Regions from separate parts of the Pseudoalteromonas sp. SR44-2 genome, predicted to be linked through region 4. Evidence: predicted binding sites of a transcription regulator. Region 4 holds the regulator's gene; each other region holds the start of a gene.
What was found. Region 4 encodes LexA, which represses DNA repair genes until DNA is damaged. Its sites were predicted from a motif close to TACTGTATNNNNATACAGTA; they were not measured.

Region 1 (6,070 bases), on a different contig from region 4:
TAATGAGTAAAGGCCTGTTTGCACGGCCATTAGCTACTTTTACTATCTGCTCAATACAGTTTTGCTGTGGTAGATAATCAATTTTATTATGCATTACATAGCTAGCGTTATTACTAATACAGCCATTTTTTTCACTAAAGTGAAAAGCAGGTAACGGTTTAATAATAGTCGCGAAACGTTGATTAAATATGCTGTAGTCAATGCTCTGACCGTGTGATTGCACTGTACTTAATGCGGGATCTTGCCAAGAGGCTAAATCATCTAGTTCAGGCAGTAATAAAAACAGTATACCTCCTGCTTTAACGGTGCCGGCAAGTGCTGCAAGTTTATCAGGGTGCAAACCACTAAAACCATCGTAAACAGCATGAGCAAATTCTTGCCCTAAAATTTGGTGTGTGCGAGTAGGCCAGTACGAATTTTTAATCGCGCACTGCTTTGATACAACAAGTGTATTGTTTTCATCTATTAATGAGTTAAGTATTTCATAACACCAAGCTGGGCTGCCCGTGATCAACACTAGCTGACGATGATACGCGCCAGCTAATTGTTGCTCTAACTCATTTAGGTGTGCTTTATACCGCTTGTAATCGTGCATAGGCCGTTACTAACCATTTGCTACCAAGGTCGTCAAAGTTAACTTGTACGCGAGATTGTGCGCCACTACCTTCATAATTCAGTACAGTACCAATACCAAACTTAGCATGCAGTACGCGTTGTCCTAAGTTAAAGCCACTGTCTTCAAATGCGGCATGGCTAACTGATGCGCTAAAACGCCCAGCGGCAGGCGGGCGAGAAACCTGTGTTTTAATACGGATTTCTTCTACGCAGTCTTCAGGGATTTCGCGTAAAAAGCGAGATGGGCTATGGTATTTTTCTTGCCCGTATAAACGGCGACTCTCAGCATGGCTAATGTATAACTTATCCATTGCTCGTGTCATGCCTACATAACAAAGGCGGCGCTCTTCTTCTAAGCGACCCGACTCTTCGTTGCTTTGCTGAGAAGGGAACATGCCTTCTTCTACGCCTACCATAAACACTAGCGGAAACTCTAAGCCTTTAGCTGAGTGAAGCGTCATCATTTGTACGGCGTCTTCGTGCTCTTCTGCTTGTCCTTCACCTGACTCAAGTGACGTATGGGCTAAAAAGCCTTGTAAAGGTGAGCTGTACTCTTCGTCTTCAGGCAGCTCATACTGATCACAAGCGCTAATTAGCTCTTCTAAGTTTTCTACGCGAGCACGGCCTTTTTCACCTTTTTCGGCTTGGTACATTGCCATTAAGCCTGAGGTTTGAATTGTGTACTTGGCTTGCTCATGCAAAGTTAGATCGCTAATTTTATCTTCTATTTGTTCTACTAGTTCTACAAACTTACTTACTGCACCAGAAGCACGACCAGATAAATGCTGTTGTTCTACAATTGCTTTTGCGGCATACCAAAGCGGTAACGATTCTGCTCGTGCACAATCTCGTATATGGCTCAATGTTTTATCGCCAATACCGCGTGCTGGCGTATTAATTACACGCTCAAATGCGGCATCGTCTTGACGATTACCTACTAGGCGTAAGTACGACAACGCATCTTTAATTTCTTGTCGTTCGAAGAATCGCATACCACCATAAATACGGTATTTTAAGCCTTCTTGTAGCATGGCTTCCTCGAGTACACGAGATTGCGCGTTACTACGGTATAAAATTGCGGCATCTTGTAGGGCATTACCTGCATTTAACCAGCTTCGTAGTTTGCTACTTACAAAGCGCGCTTCGTCTAACTCATTAAATGCCGCATAAATAGAAATTGGCTCGCCATCGTTACCGTCGGTCCATAAGCTTTTACCCATACGCTCTGAGTTATTTTGAATTAATGCATTAGACGCTTTCAAAATAGTTGCAGTTGAACGGTAGTTTTGTTCAAGACGAATGGTTTCTGCGCTAAAGTCAGTTAAAAATCGTTTAATATTTTCGATTTTAGCACCGCGCCAACCGTAAATACTTTGGTCATCGTCGCCTACAATCATGATACTGCTTGTATCGCCTGCAAGTAACTTTAACCATGCATATTGAATGGTATTTGTATCTTGGAACTCGTCTACGAGCATATGTGCAAAGCGTTGCTGGTAATGACGTAGTAACGTAGGGTTATTTTTTAACACTTCGTAGCTGCGTAGTAATATTTCGGCAAAATCTACTAGGCCTGCTCTATCACAGGCCTCTTGGTAGGCGGCGTAAACACGCAGCATCATTTGTTCGTTAATATCGTATGCTTGAATATCTTTAGGACGAAGTGCTTCATCTTTTTTGGCGCTAATGTACCAGCCAAATTGTTTGGCGGGCCATTTTTTGTCATCAATATTCATTGATTTTAATAAGCGCTTGATCATTCTAAGTTGATCGTCAGAGTCTAAAATTTGAAAGGCTTCTGGTAAGTTAGCTTCACGGTGATGAGCACGTAGAATACGATGCGACAAACCATGGAACGTACCAATCCACATACCACCTACAGGGGCTTTTAGTGTTTCTTCAACGCGGCTGCGCATTTCTTTAGCCGCTTTATTAGTAAAGGTTACGGCAAAAATACTGTAAGCAGATGCTTGCTCAACTTGCATAAGCCACGCAATACGATGAACTAACACTCGTGTTTTACCAGACCCAGCACCTGCTAATACCAGCATGTTTTGTAGTGGGGCTGCAACGGCATCGCGTTGTTTGTCATTTAAGCCATCGAGTAATTGTGAAACGTCCATCGTTACGCCTTTTTAATCAATATTGTGGGCAGTATAACAGGTGTTTTTGTTAGGCTAAATAAAATACTGTTTTTATAAACAGCTATTTATAAAATAGCCTTAAAAACGAGTAACTTGCTAGTTTTTTGAACAAGCAAAAAAGTGTAAACGCATAATAAAAATTGCTAATTTGACCTAAAGTTAGCAAAATTTACTAACTCTTTAAATCTAGGGTAATTTAACTATTTGATTTGTAAGCTTTAATAAATTGGCATAGAGTGTGTAAGTAAATAATTATAAAATCAAATAAATACAGAGGTTAGTATGGCAGATCAAGGTTCTGGCGGTAACGTAATCGCAGCATTATGTAATATATTTTTTCCTGGTTTAGGGCAGTTAGTGCAAGGGCGTATTTTAGCGGCTATATTTTTTGCACTCGCTATTATAATAAGTTACGCACTAATTTATGTGCTTGTAGGTTTTGTACTTGTGCCTATTATTTACTTATGGTCGATTATTGACGCAGCGCGTTATAGATCGCGAAGTTAACGGCTTTAAAGTTGAGTAAAATAGCGCCCTAGTGGCGCTATTTTACTTTATATGTCCTGTGGTTTGCGGGCGTTTACGTATATAATTACGTAATTAAAGATTTACAGGCAAACCCTATGGAATATCAATTTATTCGCGACCCTATTAGTGGGCTACGTATTAAAATAAGCAGTGAACACGCCATTATTGGTCGCTGGCTAAACGAAGAAATAGGCAAAGACAAAGTAGCTATGGTGCAAGCGCTTATTGCATCGGTGAGTTCAAGCTATGAGCCGTTAACGCTAAAAGGCCAAGAAATAGATTTAATATTAACCAAAGACGAAGCACTATTTGAAGCCCATGCGCTTCATCAAGACAGTGAAGACCTAATAGCGTATCAAGATGACGATTTAGCGCTTGAAGAAAATGGTTTAAGTAGTGGTTGTGGCTTTGAAGATTTCATTGATTTAATTGATTCATGGGCTGAATTTAGCGGCTCAAAGTAAACTACATATTAAGATAGTGCTGATGCGTTAAGCTTCCTTTATCTGTACTATTACACTAATCAAAAACGACAGGAATGAATATGTCTGCCAATTTAAACAAGCTAGTAGTTATGCTAGAAATGCAAAACGCCATGAACACTAAAGTACATGAGCAATGGTTTACTCAAGGATTCGAATGGTACCGCGCTATTTGGGTTGAGTGCGCTGAAATGCTGGATCATCATGGTTGGAAATGGTGGAAAAAACAAACACCAGATACTGAACAAGTTATTTTAGAGTTGGTTGATATTTTTCATTTTGGTCTATCGCTTAGAATTGACGGTAAAACTAGCTACGAAGACTTAGCAAAGCAACTTGAAACTGAGCTTAGTAATGCGCAACAAGCGGATGACTTTAAACAAACGCTAGAAATATTAGCGGCTTGCGCTGTTGCAGATAAAACGTTTAATGCCGCTGCCTTTGCCGGCTGTATGGCGCAAATGGGTATGGATATTGATGATTTATATCGCGGCTACGTAGGTAAAAACACGTTAAACTTTTTCCGCCAAGATCATGGCTACAAAGACGGTAGCTATATTAAAGAGTGGAACGGGCAAGAAGATAACGAGCATTTAGTTGAAGTAGTTAAAAGCCTTGATACAGAACATGCAGATTTTGCAAAGTTAGTATACCAAGGCCTTGAAGCGCGTTACCCAAAAATCTAGCCCACGTAAACTGAGTTAAATAATCTTACGATAGTCGGTAACACTAAGGTAATCGGCTATTTCGTTATGTGGTTGTTGGCTATCAGGGTTAGCAACTGCCAGTAAGTGCTCGATGCCGTATTCTCGTGCGGCATTTAATACCGGCACACTGTCATCTACAAACAAAGTGCGCTGCTTATTAAACCCTAAGTCTTTTTGTACTTGGTGCCACAAACTTTGCTGCTCTTTACTTACTCCATATTCATGAGTAGACACTACACCATCTAGGTAGTTATCAATCGCTGTGTGCTCAAATTTTAGCATGACGCTCTCAGGGTGGGCGTTGGTAAGTAAAATTAACTCTTTGCCTGCTTTTTTAAGCTCGGTTAAAAAATGAGGTACGTCTTCGCGCATTTTAATTAAATGCTGAGACTCTCGTTTAAGCTCCATTATAGGCAAGCTTAATTGCTGCTCCCAATAATCTAAACAATACCACTGTATTTGACCGCTCACAGCTTGATAGCGTTTTAAAATATCTGCTTTAGCTGCATCTAGGCTAATGCCTCTAGCTAATGCGTGTTGCTCAGGGATAACGTTAAGCCAAAAATGACTGTCGTAATGTAAATCGAGTAATGTTCCATCCATGTCGAGCAAAACGGTATCGATTTTTGACCAATTTAACATAGGAATTTCAACTTATAAGGTTTATTATTGAACTAACTGCCATGATAGCAAATTAACGCCAATGACACAGAAAAAGCACCCAACACCACCACAAATCCTCAGTAACAATGTTGTTGCTAAAAGTCGCCTGTTTACTGTGGAGTCTTTAGAGTTAAAGTTTTCTAATAACGAAGAGCGCCAGTATGAGCGAATTCGCGGCGGTGGCCGGGGAGCAGTGATGATTGTTCCGTTAAGTGCAGATAATGAGTTACTACTTGTACGTGAATACTGTGCGGGCACAAACAATTACCAGTTAGGTTTTCCTAAAGGCTTAATTGATCCGGGCGAAACGCCAGAGCAAGCTGCTAACAGAGAACTTAAAGAAGAAATTGGCTTTGGTGCTGAGTATTTTAAACCATTAAGAACAGTAACAATGGCGCCTAGTTACTTTAATGCCACTATGCATATTTTATTTGCTAAGCAATTATACCCACAAACCCTTATTGGCGACGAACCAGAGCCGCTAGTTGTTGTTAAGTGGCCATTAACTCAGTGGCAGTCATTATTAGACCAAGAAGATTTTACCGAAGCACGCAGTGTTGCAGCTTTGCTATTATTAGATAAGTATTTAGCGTCTGGAGCTGCCGATGAATAAATTAATCGAACCGTGCATTGAATTAGCTGAGCGTGCTGGCGATGCAATTATGGCCATTTATAAAAAAGGCGATATTGGCCAACAAGAGAAATCAGATAATACGCCTGTTACCAAAGCTGATTTAGCAGCAAATGACGTACTGGTTGCTGGATTAAAAGTCTTAGCGCCCGATATCCCAATTATGTCGGAAGAAACACCTATACCTGCACTCGCCGACAGACAGGACTGGCAGCGTTATTGGTTGCTCGATCCGATGGATGGTACTGGCGAATTTATTTTAGAAAGTGGCGACTTTGCAGTAAACATTGCATTGATTGA
Region 2 (6,070 bases), on a different contig from region 4:
TTTATGCTGCACAACCCTGACTCAATTTTACAAGAAATTAGTGAATTTATGAGCTTAGAAGACGGTGATGTAATAATGACAGGTACACCGTCGGGCGTAGGTGAGGTAACAGCTAAAAGTATTTTTGCAGTGGCGCTTTATGCTAATGATCAGTGTTTGCTTGAGCATCAGTGGCAAGTAAGTAAAAATTAATGACTTGCTGTTGGTAGTGTTTATCAAAGTCAGTAAAGGTGGTTTTAAGCCAATTATGCTGACTTTGTTGATACTCAGGCGATTGAAGTACATTATTTTTTAATGCGCGGTTAATTTTTTTAAGGGCTTGCTCTGCAAAATTATTAGGTGCTTTAGCCGCACAGCCTATTGCTCCTCTTATAAATTGAATGTCATTTTCTGCAATTGGCACACTTTCTATATTCGTATACTCCCCTTGTTTATTAAAGTAATCAGCCATAAACGGGTAATCAATTGAGTAGTCTAAAAAGCCGTGACTCAAGCGTGCTATAACAGCCTGACTTTCATTTTCGCTACTCCAACTTAACGAAGACTCTTTATCTCGTTTTGTATTTTCAATAATTGTATTAATTTTAGTTGTAAATTTACGTGCAGCCGCTTGCCCGTATACATATTGCGGGTCGGTTAATAAATTAATAAGGTGAATAGGCGAGCCGTGCTTTTCTTCTAATTGCGGCTTTAGCTCTTTAGTCGTGATAATTGAAAATGGGGGATATACCGTTGTTGGATTTGAGTAGTTAAGTTGTTGGTTATTATTTTTTTTATAAATAACACACGGAAAACATACATTTTTCCCTTCATTTAAATATTTATTTATACGCTGCTGAGGAACAATTAAGCGAGTATGTTTTACATCAGTTATGGTTCTGATGAGTTGCTCGGTTAGGTTGTCGCAAATTCCGCCTTGTGGTGCGCTTTCGCTTTTAGCTATATGAAAAGGGGGCGTGTAACTTTGCAGCCAAATAATTTCTTCTAGAGGCTGTACTTTTTGCTCAACGGCGTGCGCGTTAAATACAATCAATAAGCAAAATGCATAGTATCCGTTTTTCAGCATTGATAAGTGTTCGTTGAATTAAGAAAACTTAATAAAAGTATAGTGTTGGTTGTAGTAGGGTCAAATATTTTAGTTAAAAGCAACCTCATTCAAGGCTGCTTTTAACTCATACATGCTTAATAAGGCATCGGATGGTTTCTAAATATGGTGTTAATCTCACTAAGAATTTCGTCGTTTAGCGTTATGCTAAATGCGTCTATATCTTCCTTTAGTTGAGCTATAGATGTTGCTCCAATAATTGAAGAAGTTACGCCATCTACTTGGTTACACCATGCTAAGGCTAGTTGTGCTGGAGTTATATTGTTTGCATGAGCCAGCTCAACATACTGCTTAGTGGCTTGCTCTGCATTGGGTGTATCTCTAAAAATACCGTTGCGCTGCATGAAGGTCCAACGAGAGCCTTCAGGGCGAGCACCGTTTAGGTATTTACCCGTTAATAAACCGGCTGCTAAAGGCGACCACGGTAAGTAGGCAATATCTTCGTGTACACATTGTTCTATTAAATACGGCCAGTCTTTAGCGTGCGCTAAGCTAAACTCATTTTGAATAGATACCATACGCGGTAAGTTATGCTCTTTGGCCAAACTTAAAAATTGGCTTATACCCCATGGCGTATCGTCAGATAAACCGCAGTGTTTAATTTTACCTGCTTTAACACATTCATTAAGGCCTTCTAGAATATCAAGCATACTAGCTTGTTGCTCTTGTGTATTTACGTCGGTAAATTTAAGAGTGCCGGGCCATTGTCTGCCAAAGTGAGGGGTAGAGCGGTTTGGCCAATGTAGTTGATATAAATCAATGTAGTCTGTTTGAAGTCGCTTAAGTGAATCATCCACGGCTTCTATTACTGTTTGGCGAGTAATATTGCCGCCATCACGTACCCACGATAATCCATTGCCTGCAATTTTTGTAGCTAGTACCACATCGCTGCGCTTTTGCTGATTACGCGATAGCCAATTGCCAATAATTTCCTCGGTTTTACCATAGGTCTCTGGCGAAGGAGGCACAGCATACATTTCGGCTGTATCAATAAAGTTTACGCCTTGCTCTAGCGCGTAGGCTATTTGTTCATCAGCGTCGCTTTGAGTATTTTGTTTACCCCAAGTCATACTCCCTAGGCACACTCGAGATACGTTTACGCCACTGCTACCTAGTGGGTTGTATTGCATAAAAATTCCTTAACTAAATTAGTTTTGAGCATGGCTGATTAAAGCCGATAAAAGAGGCTCGGAGATTGGGGCTTTTTGCCCTGTAGTAAAATCAAACATTACAACTTTAGATGCACCCGTAGTCGTTATTGCTTTTTGTGCATGGCTGTAAACTGTGTAGTTCATGGTAAAGCGATCTGTTTTAAGATCTGTAATTGTAACGCCTACAGTGAGTGTGTCGGGAAAAGTTACTGGGCGTTTATAGCGAACGTTATTTTCGCTTATTACTGGGCCCACACCGTTTGGGCTTATTGTGTCGAACAGATTTATTTTATTTAAAAAGTCGATTCGGGCTATTTCAAAGTAACGTAAATACACTACATTATTTACGTGTTGTAGCGCATCCATATCAGCCCATGCTACGGTGATATCGGTATGAATAGGGTGCTGATCTTTAAACGTTTGCATTATTTATTGGCCCTTGATTTTTAAAGTACTTAGATTATCAACATGGTGTTACGAGCTCAAGGTAATTAATGGCATGTTTTTTTTATAAGATGATTGTACCTGTTTAATTTTAGGTCTACAGTTAAATTACACAGACACACAAAAACACACACAAAGGTAAAAATATGCAGAATATAATTAATTGGTCCTTAGCTTGTTTGGTTTTTATAGCTTCTTTTACCTGTTACGCGATGGGGAATGAATCTGGCGCTATCATTTTAATGTTGGCAGGATTTTTATTTGAGGTTATGTATTGGCTACGTGGTTATAAGAGATCAGAGGACAATAAACACTTTTTTTAATCGTTAACTAGGGCCTGTTGACCTTTCAGGATTAAAATTTGTTCAATCTAGGGGCTATTTAATCGCGGCGCGAGGTTTGTGACCTAGTGGGCTAAGTAAAAACCGAGCAAAGCTTCCGCGTCCTGCTCACGCCCCTTACCTACATCCATGTAGGCAACAAAGAGTACATTGGCCCTAGGCAGAACCCTTCGGGCAGCGTATGTTTGGCATTTGTGCTACGTTATCGCCTATTTATGGGGAATAACCACACTACATAGGCTCTGCCTTGCCTAAATACCAAACATACTGCTGCAAATTTTAACCTCGAAAGATAAACAGGCCCTAGGCTTGCTTATCGCATGTGATTCTATAATAATGACTGTATAAATAACCAGTTATTGTTGTGGTGATGAAAAAGTTTATTCACATAGACATGGATTGCTTTTATGCAGCAGTAGAAATGCGAGATAATCCAAAACTTGCATGTGTACCGCTTGCTATTGGAGGCAATAGCCGACGAGGCGTGCTCTCAACCGCTAACTATATAGCTAGAGAGTATGGCGTACGATCGGCTATGTCGAACTATCATGCTAAACAATTATGCCCCGATTTAGTTATTGTCCCAGGACGCATGGCTGTATACAAAGAAGCTTCAAACCAAATACGTGAAGTATTTAGCCGCTACACAGACTTAATTGAACCCCTTTCTTTAGACGAAGCCTACCTAGATGTAACAGACAGCACCGCTTGTAAAGGCAGTGCCACACTTATTGCCCAGCAAATAAGAGCCGATATTTACAATGCTACAGGGCTCACGGCATCAGCAGGTATTGCACCGATTAAATTTATTGCCAAAATAGCCAGTGACGAAAACAAACCGAATGGTCAATTTGTCGTTTTGCCTGATGAGGTTGATGGCTTTTTAGCGCAATTACCGCTTGGGAAAATTCCAGGAGTGGGCAAAGTAACGCTCGAAAAGCTAAATTTAAAAGGCTTATATACCGGCAAGGATGTACGTGAAAAAGGCGTTAACTGGATGCAGCAACATGTGGGTAATTTTGGTGTGTCGCTTTATCAAAAATGTGCAGGTGAGTATGTTGGTAAAGTATCCACAGATCGTATAAGAAAATCGCTGAGTGTTGAACATACCTACGAGTACAACAAAACAAGTTTGCAAGAGTGCTTATATGAGCTGCCAAGATTGTTAGAGGAATTAGTTTTAAGGCTAAATAAACAGCAGTTACAAAACCGTATTAATAAATTGAGTGTTAAGGTGAAGTTTGCAAATTTTGTAGTGACCTCAGCCGATCAGGTATATCACGAGCTAAATACAGAAATATTTGTTCAACTACTTACTAAGGCTTACCAGCGTGGGCTTCAACAGCCTGTAAGATTACTTGGCATAGGCGTTGGCATTAAAAACGAGCCAGAGCAAAACTTCCAACTTAGTATTCTCGATTAAGCTGTAAAGCCTGTAACTCCAAGTTGCCATTTATTGATAGGTTATGTGATTAGCTCATCGCTCCTTGCTGGTCTTCAATATTTAAATCGACGATAATAGGGGCTTATGTTTTCTAACAGGACCTTATTTATGGCATACCCTCAAGCGGTTAGTGCAAGCCTTGAATGCACATCTCATGATGCGCTTATTATTATTAGTAATGACTTTTCTCAGTTACCAAATAACTCATTACGTGATGCTATTTTAGCTCATGCAAACGTAGATTCTCGCATCGGTAAGCAAGTTACTTTATTAGTAATTGAAAACAAGCGCGTTGTACTTGCGCCAACCGGTCCGTTAAATAGAGATTACGACGACGTGCGTCGTTATTTTGATGCTGCTAAATTAGCAATTAACGAAGCAAAAGCGTCGGGCAGTGTTAACCCTGCATTATTTTTACCAAATTTAAATGGCGATAGCCGTTATCAGCATGCTTTAGAAGTTGCTTATTTAGGCGCTTGCCAAGCCTTATGGCAGCCATTAGAAGCGCGTGAATATCACGGTGAAAGCATTGAACCAATTACACAGATTGGTTTAGTTGGCGCAAGCGAGCAAACTATTAAAGCTGTTAATGCAATTGCAGCTGGCCAATATGCAGCGCGTGACCTGTGTGGCACTGAACCTGAGCGTATGGCTCCCCCACGTTTTGCTGATTACTGCGTTGAATTGTTTAAAGGCTCAAACATTGCAGTTGACGTAATTGATGATATTGCAGCTATCGATAAAAACTACCCAATGCTAAGTACAGTTGCTCGCGCATCGTATGCAGTTGAGCGCCATCACCCACGTGTTGTTAAGCTTGAATATGTACCAGAGGGAGAAATTACTCGCACACTTATGTTTGTAGGTAAGGGCCTTGTATACGATACAGGCGGTGCAGATTTAAAAGTAGGCGGCCATATGGCAGGCATGAGTCGTGATAAAGGCGGCGCAGCTTCTGTTGCGGGCTTTATGAAAGCCGTTGCTGATTATCAGCCTAAAGGCGTTAAAGTGGTATCGTACTTAGCTGTTGTTCGCAACTCTATTGGCTCAGATTGTTTTGTGCCAGATGAAATTATTACTAGCCGTGAAGGTGTTCGTGTACGTATTGGTAATACCGATGCAGAAGGGCGTTTAGCAATGGGCGACCTGCTTAGCGAAATGAAAGATTTAGCTAAAGGTGAGATTAACCCAACGCTGTTTACTGTTGCTACATTAACGGGTCATGCGGCACGTGCAATGGGTCCTTACGGTGCGTATGTTGAAAATGGTCCAGCTCGTAGTGCTGGTGTCTCACGTCAAATAGCTGACCTTGGAGATTTGTGGGCCGATGGCGCTGAAGTATCGCGTTCACGCCGTGAAGACTACGACTTTATTAAACCACGTACGCTAGCTGACGATGTTTTATCTAGCAATAACGCAGCATCTGCCGTTACTGCTCGTGGACATCAGTTCCCTATGGCGTTTATGGCTATTGTTGGTGGGCTTGATAAGCACGGTAATGACTCTGCACAGCCTCTACCTTATGTTCATATGGATATAGCAGGTAGCGGTGTTGAAGGCGGTGATTGGCAGCATGGTAAGCCAA
Region 3 (6,070 bases), on a different contig from region 4:
TTGCACTTTGGGTAAGTGCTGTACAACAACACAAAGAAAAACAAGAGGCAGAACGCCGCAAAGAGCTTACAAAACAAAAAGCTATAATAGAAGAAACAGAAGAAGCACTAATGAATAGTGCTAACATACCCCTGTCTGAGAATCTAATTCGTACGTTACAACGCCGTATTTACGAAGCTTTAAATACAATGGTTAATAACTCGCAAACATCTAAAGCACTTAAAAGCCGCTTAAGTGAAGCGAAAACGCACTTATCTAATCCCGTTCAAGATAATAGCAGTGAAGCTTTAACGCTACCGAATAATGACAAGCAACTTGTAGGCTTAATTCAGGGCATTAAAAAATTACGCTCAATTTTACGCTCTGAACACAGTAAAGGTCGTATTGACAGCCAAGTTTTTGTTTTAGAAGATAAACGTCTTGAAAAACTACAACTGCGTATTAATATTGAAAGCCAAATAAAACGTGGCTTATCTGCCCGCTCAGCAAGTATGGTTGGCTCTGCAAGACAGTATTTTGAAAAAGCACAGGCAACGCTCAATGCAGTTACATACACCGATGAATATGTAACAACAAAACGCCAAGAAGTTGAAGGTTACTTAGAAGCAATTAGTGTTGAACTAAGAGCTTCTAATGCAAGCGCACTTAAAAAGAAAACAGAAGAAGAGCAAGACGACTTAGATATATTGTTTGCTCCTAAAAAGAAATGGTAGCGTTTTTATAAAAGCATTAAAAAGCCTGCACAAATTAAATTTGTGCAGGCTTTTTTTATTTTTCGTTAGCCATTAAGACAAAAATGCAAACTTGAAAACAAACAAGGCTGTTAATATCCAAACACTAATACTGACTTGATCTTTTTTACCACACAATACTTTAACCGCGGTGTAAGATATAAAGCCAAGCGCAATACCGTGTGCAATCGAGAACGTTAATGGTGTCATTAGCAACACAACCGTTACGGGAATTGCATCGGTCATATCATCCCAATCTACAAACTTTAAATTTTGTAGCATCAGTACAGCGACATATAAAATAGCACCTGCCGTAGCATAAGCCGGTACCATTTGTGCAAGCGGTGCAAAAAACATCATTAGTAAAAAGCAAATACCTACAACTACAGCCGTTAAGCCAGTACGTCCGCCAACAGATACACCAGCAACCGATTCTATATACGATGTAGTCGTAGACGTGCCTAGCATCGCACCTGCAATTGTTGCAGAGCTGTCAGCACTTAGTGCGCGTCCTAAACGAGGCATGTTACCTTTTTCATCAGCTAAACCAGCTTTTTGAGTGACTGCAACTAATGTACCCGAAGTATCAAAAAGATCGACAAACAAGAATGCAAAAATAACACTCATCATTGATATATCAAAAGCGGCGGCAAAATCTAGTTGCATAAAAGTAGGCATTATTGATGGTGGCATAGCCATAACACCGTGATATTCAACTAGCCCTAAACTTAGTGCAATGCCTGTCACTAATAAAATACTAATAAGTACACCGCTTTTAAAATCGCGGTATAAAAGCGCTGCAATTACAAAAAAGCTTAATATAGCTAATAATGGGCCTGGGGAAGTAATGTCGCCCAATTGCACTAGTGTTGCAGGGCTTGAGACAATAATGCCTGCATTTTTAAGGGCAATTAAGGCTAAAAAAGCACCAATACCTGTTGCGATAGCTCGCTTGAGCACCAGAGGTATGGCATTAATAATCCATTCTCTGACTTTAAATAAGCTTAAGAATAAAAATATACAACCCGACATAAAAACAGCCCCTAATGCGGCTTGCCAGGTATAACCCATTCCTAATACGACGCCATACGTAAAAAAGGCATTTAGTCCCATGCCAGGCGCTAATGCTAATGGATAATTAGCCCATAAGCCCATTATAAAACAGCCTATCGCAGCTGCTATACATGTCGCTACAAATGCAGCCCCTTGGTCCATCCCTGCCTCAGCAAGCATAGCCGGGTTTACAAATACAATGTATACCATAGTAATAAAGGTAGTTAGGCCAGCAACGCATTCGCGTTTAACTGTTGAATTATTTTCGCTGAGTTTAAATAAGGCTTCAAACATAATAAACTTGTGATAGTAAAAAGTGGCGAGATTTTAACATAAAAATTATCTTTTACAGGACATTTTACCTTGCTATATACTAAACTGTTAAAGTAGTTAAAATAATAAATGAACCAATATGCTTAAAACAACACCTTGTGAGCAAGACTTAGAGCAACAGCTAGACAACATTTTAGGTTTTGTTACTCAACCAGAAAGCAGCCCCGCGCCCATTGATAATAAAAAAGATGAGCAAAGTACTATTAATAAAGCCCTATATTATTTAAAAAATAATCAAGCTCCATTGGCTGCAAAATGGATGCGCCTTGCTGCAATGGCAGGAAACCATAGAGCACAGTTTTATTTAGGTTTATTTTTTGTAAAAGGTGAAGGCGTGCCACAAAGTGTATTTCATGCTGTAGCGTGGTTGAGCTTAGCGAGTAGCCAAGGGTATGCACCTGCCACTGCAGCGGTTACAGATATACGCAAACATATCGAAACTAAGCGATTTAAAGATGCTCAATGTTATGCAGCAAGTTTGTACGAACAAATTCACCAACTCCAGTTTTCTCATATGATCCCTCGCACGAGTGAAAACACATAAACCAACTAAGTTATAAGTACTGTATACAGTGTTGAAAAATACTGTATATAGTTACAAAGATACTCCTACACAGTATAAAACCCACAAATGAAGACACTACTCAAAAATTTATTTTAAAACAACCTTCTCAAAAACAAGCCTATAACAAGTTGATTAATAAAGAATTATAGATTTAAAAATAAAAAACAATGATCAAAGGCTGAATAACTGTACAAATAAATAGCATAAAATGCTTGCACGAAAGCACTGTATAAACTACTGTATATGAATACTGTATATGAATACTGTATAAAAACCCAGTGAGTGAAACTATGTTACAGCCTATTACCGTGCGAACAGTTAAAAGTTACCAACAAGACGAGCAAAGCGATTGCGTAAATTTGATCCAAATTGAAGATGAAATTTCAGCGACCTTTGAGCTTTTAAAAGTATTACACCAATACAATAGCTCTAATGCATGGACGTTATTAATTGCGCCAGATCATGTACCGAGCAAAGCTTTACTTGACTCATGCTCTATTGATACAAGTAAATTACTTGTTATTAGACAGAAGCACCTAGTAAATCTAGAGTATGTATTAAATTCTGCGTTACATAATGGAAACTTTGCAGCGGTAATCACCTGGACCGATATAGTTAATAACCAACTACTTACAAATCTATCGTTCGATTTAAGTAAAACGAATACAAAACTATACTGTTTTACTAAAAACGCACAAACAACAGAGATACCACTCGCTCAATAAGCTTGTTAAACTAATGTTTTAGACTTTGTATTATTATTATGACTTCACTCAATGCCATACTATGTTTTTGCAGCAGTGGGCACAATTATGCCGATTGCTGCGAGCCGCTTCACTTATCTGTAAAGCAAGCTGACACTCCTGAACAACTTATGCGCTCACGATTCAGCGCTTATGTTATTAAAAATGCAAAATATGTTTATCAAACCTACGCAAAAGAAAAACAAGCTGAGAATCCGGTTAAAGAAATCAATGATTTTGCTAACAGCTGTCGATTTATAAATCTTGATTTAATTGACTCAAGCCATGATGGCGATACTGGAACTGTAGAATTTAAAGCCCAATATTTTTATCAAAACTTATTTTGTGAGCTTCATGAAAAATCGCAGTTTATTAAAGAAAACACTCAATGGCGTTATTTAGATGGCACTATATATCCTGTTGAAGATATTAAAGTAGGCAGAAATGATAACTGCCCATGCGGTAGCAATAAAAAGTACAAAAAATGTCATAGCATGTAATCAATAATCTTATTTAATATTTATTACCTAAAAGGTGTTTTTAAGTGGCAGAGTGATTTATTAGCTAACTAAACTTAAAAACACACTTTGTTACGCCCTTGCATTTTAGACTCATACATTTTTTCATCTGCGATCTGCAACGTGTTTTTGTTATTTACGTATGGTTGTAGGGTTGCACCGCCAATACTAATAGTCACAAAATCATATTCTGAATATTTGTGTAATATTCCTAAATCGGCCACATTCTGTTTAATTTTATCAGCAACACAAATTGCACCTTCAGTGCTTGTATGCGGTAGAACAGCTACAAACTCTTCGCCGCCATAACGCGCAACAAAATCGGTTGGCCTTTGCAAACTATTAGTAATAGTTTGTGCTACTAGGTTTAACACCGTATCCCCCTGCACATGACCATAGATATCATTGTATTGCTTAAAGTAATCTATATCGATGAGTAATAGTGCATAGTCAACTTTTTCTCGTAAGGCGCTTCGTTCCATTTTAGAAAAATGTGCATCAAAATAACGGCGATTGAATACTTTAGTTAAATCATCTAAAAATACTTTTTGATTGAGTAAGTCGTGTTGAAGTTTCATCGTGATATGGGCGCGCACTCTTCTATATAAAGTTTCCGAGTTAGTTGGTTTCTTTATAAAATCTACAGCCCCTGCTTCCCAGCACTCTTCTTCTTGATTTTCAGATGAGGTTACAAAAATAACGGGGATATCTTGTGTTTCAGGTATATTTTTTAATTTTAGACATGTTTCAATACCACTCATTCCTTCCATATTAATATCGAGTAGTATTATATCTGGCGGATTATGTTTACAAATTTCAATCGCATCCTCACCACAGCTCGTTGTTGTTACACTAAAATGCTCTGATAATATTTTTTTTAATACAATTAAGCTTAATAGCTGATCATCAACGACAAGTACCTTAGAGTTCTTTAAGCTTAATTTCAATTGGTGGTCAGAGTAATTTATAGGCATGGTACAACTGTTTTGTTTTTTTAATTAAACACACCTTATATCACTATATTTTGTTATGTAAATGTTAATATAATAAAATTCTACTTATTAGTTACTAATAAAAATGATTTATGGTGAATCTTTAATGCATAAAAACAAAAAATGAGCCACTTGGGCTCATTTTAAAACTTCGAATACTTAATTTAGTTAAGTATTATTCGTCATCATCTAAATCTAATTGCTGACGTTGAGCAGGTCGAGCTAAAATCTCTACGTAGAAAGAGGTCAAACCTTGCTTTTCAATTTCGCCAATTTGGTTACTTAATTCAGCAACGTGCACAACTTGCGCATCTTCAGCTGTGTTACCAAACTTACAGTCAAATGCCCAATAGTCAGCATCTTCAGGTAGCGTTTTATTACGCTCTCTTTTCAAATATTTTTTCACTTCGTGCTTTGCAGCATCAACCATACGAGGGTATTTGATTTTCTCGTGATTTAGCGTGAATGTTTTCTTCATTACGTTCCTAATTACCTTGGTTTAATGATAATGGCATTTCATGTCATACCATTTGACGCCATTATAGCAATTGCATTTAATTTTTGGATGCTTTTTTTTCATTAAATCAATTATTAGCAAATATATAAAGCAGACCCGTTATAAAGCATATATTAACTGATGATTAATACAATCATATATCACACCGCAATAAGCTGAAGTGGTTGATGTATTGCATCATTATTAAGGCTGTCGTAAAAAGCAGCTGCATCTATAGGAGGATTCGCAAGTTGTGTTTGTTCGCTTTTAATTCTTCTTCTGACAGCAAGCTCACAGTTATCTATTATATTAAGTGGAATATGCTTATCATCATTTCTAATCGCAAGTGGTTCAGGCTTTAAGCACTGTTTTAGCTTAATACTTGTCATACCGCAGCGCTCTCCTTCTTGAGATATTAATGATGCATTAAACTGTCCAACCAACATATTGTATTCATCAGGGGCTAAAAGTTGCTTTGGACCTGCGCCAAATTGCTTTCTTAATGCCTCTTCTTCTATAACTAAATTATCTATTTCAGTTTTTGGTAAATGAAATTGGCTAAAGTCGAGTGCGTCATGTGACAGCATCGCTAATAATAGAGAAAATTCGCCACGGCGATTTTCATGCACACTATTATTG
Region 4 (6,070 bases):
TCATTCATAACAAAGAAGAACGTGTAAAATACGACGAGTTACGTCGTCACCAACAAAATCGTGCTCGTCAACAGCAAGGCCATTATGGTGGTAATAATGCCTCTTCGCAAAGTAATTACCAGCAAAGCGATCCTCAAACCGACCAAGAGTTTTCTGACTTTATTAATTCAATGTTTGGCGGGGCTGGTGGATTCGATCGTTCTGGGCAAAGCAGAAGTAACGCCGCTCGCGCGCAAAAAGGACAAGATGTGGAAATAGAGTTCCTAATTTTTCTTGAAGAGACTTTAGTTGATACCGTGAAGCCTGTTGAGTTTATGTTACCGCAGCGAGACAGCAGTGGCCGTGTTACTGAAATTAAAAAATCACTTAAAGTGAAAATTCCTGCAGGCTCAGTAAATGGCGAGCGAATTCGACTAAAAGGGCAAGGCGGGTTAGGGTCAGCGAATGGGCAAAATGGCGACTTGTATTTACAAATTAGTTTAGTGCCTCACCCATTATTTGATGTTGAGGGTCATAACCTAAATATAGTTGTCCCTCTTGCACCATGGGAAGCGGCTCTTGGTACAAAGCTAAATTTACCTACGTTGACAGGTAATATCCAATTAACTATTCCTTCTAATAGTCAGTCTGGTCAACGCTTGCGTATTAAAGGTAAGGGATTAATGAGTAAAAAAGCTAAAGGTGACTTATTTGCTGTGCTTAAAATTGTTAATCCAACATCTGTTGATGATACCAGTAAAAAACTGTGGGAAGAATTAGCCGAAAAAGCTCACTTTGATCCCCGTAATAACTGGAGCAAGCCATAATGCAAATTATCGTGACACAAAAAGACGATTTACTTACTAGCAAAGAGCTATGTTTGAGCAGTGATATTAGCGAAGCAATTTTATATGAGCTAGTTGAGCATAATATTGCGGTTCCAATTGAGGGGGAGCATGTTACGCAGTGGCAATTTACGGTATCTGCAGTGACCTTAGTTAAAAAAGCGGCCCGTATCCAGCATGACTTTTCGTTAGATTGGTCGGCAATAGCTTTAGTTTTACAATTGCTGGATGAGCGTGATGAGTTGATTTTCGAAAACGAAATGTTAAAGCGACATTTGAGTCGATTTAAGCACTTGGAATAAAATAAGCCCTAGGCTTATTTACTCTTTGATAAGTGGGCGCTAGCTCTCAAAAACCAATATGACTACTTTGATTTATTCTTATTTTTAATTCGGATAAATCGTTTTAGTCGTATATTTTGTATAAGTAATAATATTCCACTTAAACAAAAAAGTACGCTGGTTGCTGCAAAACTAATAAGCAGCGGATTATTAAAATCCTCTCGCTCATCGTAATCCATAATATGTAACATCCAAAAAAAGTCGAATATTCGCCATAGCGTGCTGCGAACGGTGACAACTTTGCCGTTATTTTCTGACAAGTACAGTGTTGTGTTAAATGTGTCGTCAAATTGTACCTGCCAAACATTGGTTTTATATCCAACTTCTCGCGTACCTTGCTTTAGTAGTACAGCGCTTGTTACTTGAGCATCAATAAGTAAGTGTGCTTTAGCATTTGCGGTAATTTGTATTTTAGTTGGCGGTTCAAATGGTCGGCCTGTTATGCCATTGAAGCTTTGCTGCTCGTTATTACTAAAGACAGTAATAAGTGGTGTAGTTAAGAAGTTCTCAAAAATTATTTGTGTTGGATTAACCACCTGAGAGGCAATATCGTCAAGGGAAGCAATATAATCAGCCTGCGTAAATGGATTATTGAGAGTACGTGTAGCAAGATGCTCCCCATGAACTTTATCAAGAGGGATTGCACTCATAATCAAACCACCTAGTAACCATGCTAAAATTTGTAGTGCTAATAAATAACCTAACCATTTATGTAACTTGCGAGCATGCTTAAATATTTTTTTATTCATGTTTTAGTCTTATTATTTTTAGAGGCTAGTTTATTACATTAATGGGATAAGTTACTGCGACATTTTGTCGCAGTTTAAACTATAGCTTACTGTAATCATTTAAAAATAAAAAAGATTACACTTAAATTCCTAACATGACTTATCTGTTTAATTGAGCTGAATATTTGATATCCAGCTAGCTTTAAATGCTAAAAAATACTTAAAAGCTGCGAAATATCCATATAAAGTGGTTAATAGAGCATAGTTGATTTGGTATAACGGTAAAACTGCGTTAAAGTTTGCAATGAAATTATTAGAGGATAAATACGAAACGATGTCGGAAATTCAATTTTTAAATGTAGATCTTGAGCTTGAATCAAAGCAAGATATTAGTTTGCTAGTGGCGGACTTGAAAAAAGTCGCGACGATTTTACATTATGACAAAGACGAATACCGTCAACTAGCGCGTATTGAAGCTACAGGTGAGGTGAGCACACCTGATAAAGCCATAAACCATATATGTGAGCTTATTGAATCGTGTTCGCGTAATGCGCTAAAGCAATGGTTAAGCTGTTCACGTAGAACGTTTGATATTGGTTTTGAATCAGGGACTTCTCCTAAGTGCTTTAATCAAGCCTTAGATGCAGATACATTATTGCGTATATCTGCGATTGGTGCGGGTATGGAAATTACCATTTACCCAATCGAAAAGTAACTATCTTCGCTCTACGACTGCTGCGGTCATTTTTGATACGCAGCACAGCTCATTGCGGCTATTTGTAATTTTTATTTCCCATACTGAACTACGTTTGCCAATATGAAACGCTCTAGCCGTTGCTGTTAAAGTGCCGTTGCGAGATGCTTTTAAATGACTTGCGCTAATTTCCTGCCCTACACAGTAAAATTTAGTAAAATCGACAACAAAGTTAGCGGCATAGCTGGCAACTGTTTCGGCAAGTACAACGTTAGCACCGCCGTGAACCATCCCCATTGGGTTATGATGCTCAGGAATTGCCGGCATTGTGGCAACCAAATAATCATCGCCAATTTCTGTGACTTCTATCCCCATAGTTTTCATTAATGTTCCTTGGCCATTAACGCCTTGCTCTAACTGCTTGCACAGCTCTAAGGTGATGGGCTGGTACCAAATACTCATAATGTCTCCTTTGCATTTTTAATCATTTATAAACTCAGCTTTAGTTATATCCCTAAAATGTACACAAGTGAAATTACTTTAGCTATTTTAAGGCTTAATTTAAATTTGCGATTTTTATTTAACTGTATATACTCACAGTTAAATGTACTGTATGGAAAACCAGTTGTATGCGACCATTAACGAACCGCCAAGCTCAAATACTCGAACTAATTAAAGTTTTTATTAAAGACACTGGTATGCCTCCTACACGTGCTGAAATAGCGCAAACATTAGGTTTTAAAAGTGCCAATGCTGCTGAAGAACATTTAAAAGCACTTGCTAAAAAAGGCGCAATTAAAATGAAACCAGGTGCAAGCCGTGGTATTCAATTAATTGAAGAAGAAGAGCCAGAACAATTAGGTTTACCGCTTATAGGGCGTGTTGCTGCTGGTTCACCTATTTTGGCGCAAGAGCACGTTGAAAGTCACTGCAAAATCGATCCATTAATGTTTAAACCGGCTGCAGATTTTTTACTACGCGTTAACGGTATGAGCATGAAAGATATTGGTATTATGGATGGTGATTTACTTGCTGTACATCGTACTCAAACCGCTGAAAACGGACAAGTTGTTGTTGCCCGCCTAGACGAAGACGTAACTGTAAAACGTCTTGAGAAAGCGGGTCGTAAAGTATTACTTCATGCTGAAAACGACGATTTTGAATCTATTGAAGTAGATCTTGAGAATGAGTCTTTTAATATTGAAGGCTTAGCCGTTGGCGTTATAAGAAACGCTGATTGGATGTGACTTTAAAAATAGCTTTTAAACAAGCAGCTTTATAAATGCGTACTAATTAGTACGCATTTTTGTTTTAAAATTTGTACTAAAAAATAGGGCGTAAACAGCCCACTGACTATTTAAGCTGTAAACTTTTTTGCACTTATATTTTCCCCCTCCGAATGCGTTAAACCCCTTTGTTTTGCTCATATTTTGAACTTCCTGTTGCCTAGTTGATTACCGATTTTTTATTAATTATTCAATATCACCTGATTGTTTTTTATACTAAAACTTGCTTGTTGTTCGTTTTTTAGCTAATTGTTAATGTGCTGAGCTAATAATAACTCACAGCTTTTTAGTTTTGAGAACACACAATATACACAAACCCGTTGTTGGCGCAGCAAAACCAATCAATATTAAATGAGATTGGCTAAAAAAATAAAAATAACGAATTGGCGTTTAAGCCGTATGCCTCTTCGCTTTGCATTCGCAATAGCATCAAAGGAGCCGTCACATGGGTAAACTGACCTCTACCTTGTGGCTTATATTATGTGTTTTTACGCACCCAGTTTTGGCTAATAGCCAATACAATATGCGCAAAGGCGTAACCGATATAAGCAATAATGTATATCAGCTGCACATGACCATATTTATAATATGTTGTGTGATTGGGGTGATAGTGTTCGCAATTATGTTTTGGGCACTTATTCATCACCGTAAATCTAAAGGGGCTGTACCTGCCCAATTTCACGAAAGCACTAAAGTAGAAATACTTTGGACTGCAATTCCGTTTGTTATTTTAATTGCTATGGCAGTACCAGCCACTAAAACCCTTATTGCAATGGAAGATGCCAGCAAAGCTGATCTCACTATTAAAATTACGGGTTCGCAATGGAAATGGCATTATGAATATATGGGCGAAGATGTAGAGTTCTACTCTATTTTATCTACCCCGCAAGATGAAATAGCGAATCTTGCAGATAAAAACCCTAACTACTTACTTGAGGTTGATAAGCCTCTTGTACTGCCAATAAATCAAAAAGTACGATTTTTAATGACTTCTGATGATGTTATTCACTCTTGGTGGGTACCTGATTTTGCAGTTAAAAAAGATGCGAACCCCGGCTTTATAAATGAAACATGGACGAACATAAACGAAGAAGGTACTTACCGAGGCCAATGTGCTGAGTTGTGTGGTAAAGACCATGGCTTTATGCCCGTTGTGGTGGTCGCTAAATCTGAAGCTGATTTTAAAACATGGCTTGCAGATGCAAAGCAGGCTAAACAAAAAGCAGCATTAGCAGATGCCGCATTACTTGATAAAACCCTCCCAAAAGAAGAGTTAATGACTTTAGGCGAACAAGTATATATGGCTAATTGTGCTGCATGTCATCAACCTACTGGCATGGGGTTACCGGGTGTCTTTCCTGCACTTAAAGGCAGCCCGATAGTGCTTGGCGATATAAAAGATCACATTGATGTAGTTATCCATGGACGACCCGGTACGGCAATGCAAGCATTTGCCAAACAGTTATCTATAAAGCAATTAGCTGCGGTTATTACTTATAAACGTAATGCGTGGGGTAATGATACGGGTGATGTTATTCAACCGAGTCAAATACAGGCAGCTCTTGATGCCAAAGTGGAGGCGAACTAATGAGTAGCATAGTAGAACAACCTAACGCCAATGAAGCTCATCATGCTCATCACCCAGCTAAAGGTTTTAAACGCTGGCTTTACACAACTAATCATAAAGATATAGGTAGTTTATATTTAATTTTTTCGCTGACCATGTTCTTAATTGGTGGTGGAATGGCCATGGTGATCAGGGCTGAATTATTTCAACCAGGTTTACAGTTGGTCGACCCTCACTTTTTTAATCAAATGACCACAGTGCATGGTTTAATTATGGTGTTTGGTGCGGTTATGCCCGCCTTTACAGGCCTTGCTAACTGGATGATACCACTCATGATTGGCGCGCCAGATATGGCATTGCCAAGAATGAATAACTGGAGCTTTTGGATTTTGCCGTTTGCGTTTTTAATCCTATTGGCATCGTTATTTATGCCTGGTGGGGGGCCTGCATTTGGTTGGACTTTTTATGCACCACTGTCCACAACATACAGTAATGATAATACTGCATTGTTTGTATTTGCCGTACATATTATGGGAATTAGCTCAATAATGGGCGCAATCAATGTGATTGTAACCATAGTGAACTTACGTGCCCCCGGCATGACATGGATGAAGTTGCCCTTATTTGTAT

Region 1: uvrD (DNA helicase II) is a predicted target of LexA. The motif match lies at 2,803-2,822, and genes of this name have one in related genera.
Region 2: dinB (DNA polymerase IV) is a predicted target of LexA. The motif match lies at 3,380-3,399, and genes of this name have one in related genera.
Region 3: H5115_RS15430 (SulA-like leucine-rich domain-containing protein) is a predicted target of LexA. The motif match lies at 2,918-2,937, and genes of this name have one in related genera.

Annotation. Positions count from the first base shown of each region.
Region 1 covers NZ_JACJDW010000038.1:24,061-30,130, reverse strand. The annotation lists gene H5115_RS17620 (GNAT family N-acetyltransferase) at 1-595, opposite strand, end outside; gene uvrD (DNA helicase II) at 573-2,738, opposite strand; gene H5115_RS17610 (hypothetical protein) at 3,042-3,266, shown strand; gene H5115_RS17605 (YacL family protein) at 3,383-3,751, shown strand; gene H5115_RS17600 (dUTP diphosphatase) at 3,832-4,455, shown strand; gene yrfG (GMP/IMP nucleotidase) at 4,471-5,118, opposite strand; gene nudE (ADP compounds hydrolase NudE) at 5,180-5,752, shown strand; gene cysQ (3'(2'),5'-bisphosphate nucleotidase CysQ) at 5,745-6,070, shown strand, end outside.
Region 2 covers NZ_JACJDW010000004.1:27,992-34,061, forward strand. The annotation lists gene H5115_RS03515 (fumarylacetoacetate hydrolase family protein) at 1-192, shown strand, start outside; gene H5115_RS03520 (ABC transporter substrate-binding protein) at 143-1,066, opposite strand; gene H5115_RS03525 (aldo/keto reductase) at 1,183-2,235, opposite strand; gene H5115_RS03530 (thioesterase family protein) at 2,254-2,682, opposite strand; gene dinB (DNA polymerase IV) at 3,412-4,464, shown strand; gene H5115_RS03540 (leucyl aminopeptidase family protein) at 4,594-6,070, shown strand, end outside.
Region 3 covers NZ_JACJDW010000027.1:51,262-57,331, forward strand. The annotation lists gene H5115_RS15415 (hypothetical protein) at 1-713, shown strand, start outside; gene H5115_RS15420 (NCS2 family permease) at 786-2,078, opposite strand; gene H5115_RS15425 (tetratricopeptide repeat protein) at 2,197-2,661, shown strand; gene H5115_RS15430 (SulA-like leucine-rich domain-containing protein) at 2,973-3,407, shown strand; gene H5115_RS15435 (YchJ family protein) at 3,446-3,925, shown strand; gene H5115_RS15440 (diguanylate cyclase) at 4,000-4,917, opposite strand; gene H5115_RS15445 (DUF6172 family protein) at 5,111-5,413, opposite strand; gene H5115_RS15450 (VC2046/SO_2500 family protein) at 5,593-6,070, opposite strand, start outside.
Region 4 covers NZ_JACJDW010000016.1:83,346-89,415, reverse strand. The annotation lists gene H5115_RS11635 (DnaJ C-terminal domain-containing protein) at 1-806, shown strand, start outside; gene H5115_RS11630 (chaperone modulator CbpM) at 806-1,126, shown strand; gene H5115_RS11625 (hypothetical protein) at 1,189-1,914, opposite strand; gene H5115_RS11620 (hypothetical protein) at 2,228-2,608, shown strand; gene H5115_RS11615 (PaaI family thioesterase) at 2,609-3,049, opposite strand; gene lexA (transcriptional repressor LexA) at 3,217-3,834, shown strand; gene coxB (cytochrome c oxidase subunit II) at 4,319-5,461, shown strand; gene ctaD (cytochrome c oxidase subunit I) at 5,461-6,070, shown strand, end outside.